Regions from separate parts of the Bacillus sp. LR--39 genome, predicted to be linked through region 1. Evidence: a T-box and tRNA genes for the amino acid it is inferred to sense, from the RefSeq annotation. Region 1 holds a T-box; the other holds one or more tRNA genes.

The links. A T-box is a leader RNA that pairs with one kind of tRNA and senses whether it is charged. The one in region 1 lies ahead of alaS (alanine--tRNA ligase), so its partner is inferred to be a tRNA-Ala.
Region 2: it has a tRNA-Ala gene. The T-box ahead of alaS (alanine--tRNA ligase) is inferred to sense a tRNA for this amino acid. The anticodon was not compared.

What each region holds. Positions count from the first base shown of each region.
Region 1 covers NZ_JBSIOT010000001.1:330,555-333,975, reverse strand. The annotation lists gene alaS (alanine--tRNA ligase) at 1-1,296, opposite strand, end outside; T-box leader at 1,377-1,584, opposite strand; gene ACWHAR_RS01795 (AI-2E family transporter) at 1,628-2,689, opposite strand; gene ACWHAR_RS01790 (amino acid ABC transporter ATP-binding protein) at 2,910-3,421, shown strand, end outside.
Region 2 covers NZ_JBSIOT010000002.1:996,788-1,000,208, reverse strand. The annotation lists gene hmpA (NO-inducible flavohemoprotein) at 1-25, opposite strand, end outside; gene ACWHAR_RS14805 (cupin domain-containing protein) at 243-884, shown strand; gene ACWHAR_RS14800 (hypothetical protein) at 951-1,271, opposite strand; tRNA gene ACWHAR_RS14795 (tRNA-Ala) at 1,384-1,456, opposite strand; gene ACWHAR_RS14790 (undecaprenyl-diphosphate phosphatase) at 1,584-2,414, opposite strand; gene ACWHAR_RS14785 (AI-2E family transporter) at 2,506-3,421, opposite strand, start outside.

The sequences.
Region 1 (3,421 bases):
CCGTTCACGCTGTTTTTCCATTTCGGCTTCAAAGCCTTTATGGTCAACTTTCATTTGCTCATCTTCCGCGTATTCCTCCGTTAATTCAACCGGGAATCCGTACGTATCGTACAGTTTGAATACGTCTTTTCCGGAGATGATGCCGCTGCCTTTTTCCTTCTCTTTCTTTATCACGTCGGATAAAATGGCCAGACCTTCGTTTAATGTTTCGTGGAAGCGCTCTTCCTCCGTTTTGATGACTTTGGCTATAAACTCTTGCTTTTCTTTCACCTCCGGATAGAAAGCGTCCATAATTCCTGCAACAGTCGGTACCAGCTCGTACATAAACGGACGGCTGATCCCGATGGTTTTCGCGTATCGCACTGCCCGGCGCAAGAGGCGTCTCAGTACATACCCGCGCCCTTCATTTGACGGCAGAGCTCCGTCGCTTACCGCAAATGCGACCGTTCTGATATGATCGGCGATCACTTTAAAGGCCGTATCCTTCACTGCATCCTTTCCGTAAGCATCTCCGGAAATGCGCTCTGTTGCTTCAATAATCGGCATAAACAAATCAGTGTCAAAGTTTGTCGGGACATCCTGAATCACGGAGACCATCCGTTCAAGCCCCATGCCCGTATCAATGTTTTTCTTCGGAAGCGGTGTGTATGTGCCGTCCGGGTTGTGGTTGAACTCTGAGAATACCAGATTCCATACTTCAAGATAACGATCATTTTCGCCGCCCGGATACAATTCAGAATCTGACGGGTCATTGCCGTATTTCTCGCCGCGGTCATAGAAAATTTCCGTATTCGGTCCGCTCGGGCCTTCGCCGATATCCCAGAAGTTCCCTTCCAGACGAATGATTCTTTCTTCCGGAACGCCGATTTTTTCCGCCCATAGCGTATAAGCTTCTTCATCCTCAGGGTGAACCGTTACAGACAGCAGCTCCGGATCAAAGCCGATCCACTTTTCGCTCGTTAAAAACTCCCATGCCCACGTGATGGCTTCTTCTTTAAAATAATCACCGATGGAAAAGTTTCCGAGCATCTCAAAGAACGTGTGGTGGCGCGCCGTTTTCCCCACATTTTCAATATCATTTGTTCGGATTGATTTTTGCGCGTTTACAATTCTCGGATTCTCCGGCACAACGCGGCCGTCAAAGTATTTTTTCAGCGTCGCAACGCCGCTGTTGATCCATAATAAAGACGGATCTTCATGCGGAACCAATGAGGCGCTCGGTTCAACGGCATGGCCTTTTTCTTTAAAGAAATCTAAAAACATTTGACGCACTTCAGCAGAAGTTAAGTGTTTCATCTATATTCCTCCTTATCACTACCCGAAATTCTCTTTTGCGACAGCAAAAAAGCTCTCTCCCTATGCAAACCATGCGTTCACACAGGGACGAGAGCTGTCTCGCGGTACCACCCTGATTACAGGCCGAAAAAGGCCTGTCACCTTTCATCCCGTAACGCAGGACTGCGGCAGCCTTTAACTGCACTCAGGATTAGCTTCCGCCGATCTTCTGCTGAAGCTCCTTTCAGCGTATCGGAGCTTCTCTCTTAAACAGGGCTTCGGCGTACTCATATCCGTCACTCGAGATTCGTATGTATTCTACTCGAAATTATAGACAAGCAGAACCCGAATGTCAATGTTCCGTCCTGATCCGCAAAAAGTGTATGGCCGTCACTTTTAAAACGGCTGCCGCCGGAACAGCGAGAATCATGCCGGGAATGCCCGCGAGCTCTCCTCCGGCAAGGAGCGCCAGCATGATCACGACGGGGTGCATTCTGAGACTGCGCCCGACAATAAGCGGGCTCAAAATGTTTCCTTCTATAAATTGCAGAATAAAAATGGTGACGATTACGATGATCACAGCTTTAGCAGAAATCGCCAGCGAAAGGAGCAGCGCCGGTACAGCGCCGATAAACGGACCGAAATACGGGATGACATTCGTAATCCCGATGGCAAGACCTAAGATCAGCGGATAAGGAAGCCCGAACAGCCAAAATGAAACGCCGGCTATTAACCCGAGCAAAAAACAAACGAGAAGCTGACCGCGGATGTAATCACCGAGAGAATCGTCCACATCCCGCAGAAATTCACTCCCCCTTTTCCTCCAGGACTTCGGCGTCAAATACCAGACTGTCTTTTTCATGACGTCTATATCCTTCACCATATAGAACACGAGAAAAGGAATCGTCGCCGCGATCAGGATATAATCAAGCACGAAACGGATGCTTCTGATCGTGCTTTCAATCGTGCCGGCAAGAAACGTTTCTGTCTGCTGAATCATTTTGTCCATCCGATGGTGCATGCCGTCAGGCCAATGATCCGTGTGATTGTGCAGATGCTTCAGTATACTGTTGTAGTTTTTGGCAAGACCGGGAATGCTCTCAGACAGATCCTGCAGCTGTTCAATTAAAACAGGAACCCCTTTATAAACCCCCCAGCCGATTCCGCCGAAAAACAGGCAATAAATCAGAAGCAGGCTTAAAGTTCTAGGCATCCCTTTTCTATGAAGCCATTCAGTAATCGGAAGTAAAAGATAAGCAATAAATACTGCGATGAATATAGGAATAAAGAGAGATTTTATAACAAGCCAAATGGGAGACCATAACATATCGAGCATGCAAAAGACATACACTGTTAACAAAACGAGCAGACATACAGCCGTCCACATTAAGAGCTGCAGCGGTTTTTGAAGCATGACGTTTCACCTCTTGCTTTATCTTTTGACAGAAAGCCGGAATTATTCCCGTTTCATAAACTCCGCCTTATGACGCAGACCTCTTGACGGAAATAATTATCAGAAATTACGAAATAATCTAAATAATATTCATAAAAATCTGTATAACCATCGTAATGTGTTAAAGGATTTCAAAAACTGTCCAGTCAATATGACTCATGTTTTTTTAAGGAGGATGGCCATGATTTCATTTCAGGATGTAAATAAGCACTACGGACATTTCCACGTGCTGAAAAACATTAATCTGCACATTAAAAAAGGGGAAGTCGTCGTTATCATCGGACCTTCAGGATCGGGAAAAAGCACGCTTCTCCGCTGCATTAATCAGCTGGAAACAGTTGATGGAGGCGCCTTAACGGTAAACGGCGTCTCCATCCATGACAAGAAAACGGATATAAATCAGGTCCGCCGCAATATCGGCATGGTGTTTCAGCATTTTCATCTGTACCCGCACAAAACCGTTCTGCAAAACATCATGCTCGCACCGATCAAAGTGCTAAAGCAATCAATAGAAGAAGCAAAAGAAACGGCCTTATACTATTTGAAAAAAGTCGGTATACCGGAAAAAGCGGACGCTTATCCTTCACAGCTTTCGGGCGGCCAGCAGCAGCGTGTCGCCATCGCCAGGGGGCTTGCGATGAAGCCCGAAATTATGCTGTTTGATGAACCCACATCCGCGCTTGATCCGGAAAT
Region 2 (3,421 bases), on a different contig from region 1:
TGTCTATTGTTCTCTCGTCCAGCATGTTCATCCTCAACCCTTCTAAAGATGTATTTTCAATATATCTTTATAGTAAGAGATATTTCGAATAAAAGATATATCTAAAATGAATCTTTAAAAAAGCCGTCACAATATTGTGTTGGTTTTGGAATTTATGGATTTCACCTCCTTTTTTATCACCCGGTGAAACAGGGACACATATATTTGGGAATATACGTTTAAAGATGAAAGCGGGGGATTGCATGGTTTCCGATATCGATTACACGTCTCCGAATACACAGTTCACTTATGATGTGAATGAGAGCCGTTTTTTTACGAAAGATGCTCGGAACTTTATCAATGTATTGGGGATTAAACAGTTAAACACGCTTGAAAATATTTCATTATTAGATATCTTTCTGAGTAAAACAAATGTGATTGAACCGCATACCCATCAAAACGCCGCTGAATTGGTGTACTGTATTTCGGGTTCCGCGGTGGTGTCGATGCTGAATCCGTTCACCCAGAAAATACGGAATTATCCGATCTCTCCAGGGCAAGTGGCGAATATTCCGCAGGGGTGGTGGCATTATGAAGTCGCCACTTCAGACAAAACCCATCTTTTGGCCATATTTGACGCCCCTTCGCCTGAAGTGATATACGGCTCGGATATTCTCCGTCTGACGCCGCCGGAGATCATGGCGCATACGTACTGTCTGAATGAGCATGAGTGGGAAAAAGCCGTTTCACCGATCCGGCAATCAACTGTGATAGGCCCCGATAAATACTGCGGACAGTCTGAAAACACGGGTATTCATGATATGAATAAGCCTTATCAGCCAAATACGCCTTATCCGAATGATCCGTATCGGCATTATGATACGCCGTTATATTGGGGATATTAAACGGAGAGCCTGAGCGGCATTCAGCTCGACAGAAAGAGCCCCTCATTGGAGAGGGGCTCTTGATCATTACGGTCCGGTTCCGCAGCTTACTTTGTACTCGCCTTCGGACGATTTTTTTGAATAACATACGTGCGGCGTCTGTCCGGTTTCATCTTTCCAATTGAACCAATTTACATAATAAAGGTTCCCGGCCTCTCCACCGCCTTCTTCTTTTTGAAGAATCGCAAAGTAGCTTTGATACGGATATCCTTTTTTATAAATGTCATGCCTGATGGCTCCTTTTTCTGAAGCAGACGTGAAGATGACAGGAGAAAGAGGCGAAAGCGCTGTCAAAAAAAGCGCCAGTGCAGCTGACAGAGATAATATAAGATAGATTTTCTTTTTCATTTTCTCTCTTTCCTTTATTTTCAATTGTTAGAAATGAAGCAGAACACAGAGGCTGCCGCAGAAGATGAAAAAACAAAAAAACCCTTATTTATAGAATAAGGGTTTAAAGGTATGGAGCCAAGGGGGCTCGAACCCCTGACCTCTACGCTGCCAGCGTAGCGCTCTCCCAGCTGAGCTATGGCCCCGTGCTGTAACGTCATGTTTTATTATAGACGACTCTTCTATGAATTTCAAGCAGAAAATTCAGTTTGCTCATATTTTCCTGAGACGTTTTTCGAACATAAAAAGAAGACCCTCCGGGGGCCTCTTCGTTTATCGCACGAGCATGATTAAAATGATGCCGAGGATGACACGGTAAATGGCGAACGGGACAAGCTTAATCCGGTTAATGAGCCGAAGAAAAAACTTGACGACTAAGAGGGCGACGACAAAGGCGCAGATAAAGCCGACAAGAAAAAACGGAATCATGTCATAAGAAAGACTGCTCCAGTATTTCACCAGCTTCAGAAGGCTTGCGCCCGCCATAATCGGAATAGCCATAATAAATGTGAAGTCTGCGGCTGCCCGGTGATTCAAGCCTACAATGACACCTCCGGCAATCGTTGAGCCTGAGCGGGAAAATCCCGGCCATAAGGCGAGACACTGGAATAATCCGACACAGAAAGCCTGTTTGTAGGTGATTCTGTCCACCGTATCGATCGTTTCTTTCCTTTTATTGATCCAGTCCGCTATAAGCATAAGCACGGCTCCGGCAATTAATCCGTAAGCGACCGTTCTGACGGAGAATAAATAGCGGTCAATGAAATCCTCAAATAAAAAGCCGAGCACCGCTGCCGGAACAAGACCGACGGCGATTTGCGCGATGGTCAGCCTGTATCCCTTCTGCTGATCGCGCGTGACGTTTTTTTTGAGGCCGAGTAAATGTAATATCCGATCCTTAAACACAATGGCCACCGCCAGAATCGAACCGAGCTGAATCACCACTTTGAAGGAATTTGCGGCTTCCGGATTCATCAGGCTTCCGGATTTCAGCCAGATGTCATCCGCTATGATCATATGTCCCGTGGAAGAAACCGGCGCGTACTCCGTCAGCCCTTCCACGATTCCTAAAACGGCTGCTGTGAACATCTCCCATAGTGTCATCCCATTCTTCCCTTCATTCATCATTTACAAAAGAGAAGCTCTCCTCTGAAGGAAAGCCTGTCTTATAATAAATATCATGTCCGTTCCGATTTTATGACTTCGATACAGCATCATTTTTTTCTTCTTCATATAAATGCGAACGCATTTTGAACCAATCAAACAGATGGGTCGTGACCACTTTGATGACCGCATACCCCGGGATGGCTAAAATAATGCCGACAACCCCGAACAGCTTTCCGGCAGTTAAAAGAACAAAGATGATGGTAATCGGGTGAATGTGAAGATTTTTCCCCATGATCTGCGGAGAAATTAATTTTCCTTCCACGAGCTGGACAACGGTCCAGACAATCGCAAGCTTCAGCAGCATAAGGGGCGAAGTGACCAACGCGATAATAATCGCCGGCGTGATAGCAATGGTCGGCCCTAAATACGGAACGACGCTCGTACAAGCGGCAATGACCGCAAGCAGTGACGCATAATCAAGTCCGATAATCAGATAGCCGATAAATAATAAAAACCCGATGCAGAAGCTGACGATGACCTGTCCTCTAATATAGGAGCTTAATCTGTGGTTCATTTCACTAAGCATCGTATACGTTTGTTCTTTCAGACGGGTGGGCACAAACTTTAAGATATAGATTGGCAGTTTTTTGCCGTCTTTCAGCAAATAGAACAGAATAAACGGCACGGTCACAATTGAAATAATCACTTCCGTCAGCGCGCCGATAAAATTCCCGACCCCGGTAAATGTGCTGTTTGCAATTGTCGCCGCCTGCGCCGATACTTTATTAGCAAGATCGGAAATGTTGATATTCATCGTCTTTTGCGCCTGATTTACAAAATCGCTTCCGATCAGGCTTTTCGTCTGATCTTCAACAATATCCACATATTTCGGCAGATTGTCGATCAGGCTCATGATCTGTTCCTTTAAAAACGGAATAATTGAAACGACCGTAATCGTAATCAGCCCTATAATAATGAGGTAAAGGAGCAGGATGGAATAGACT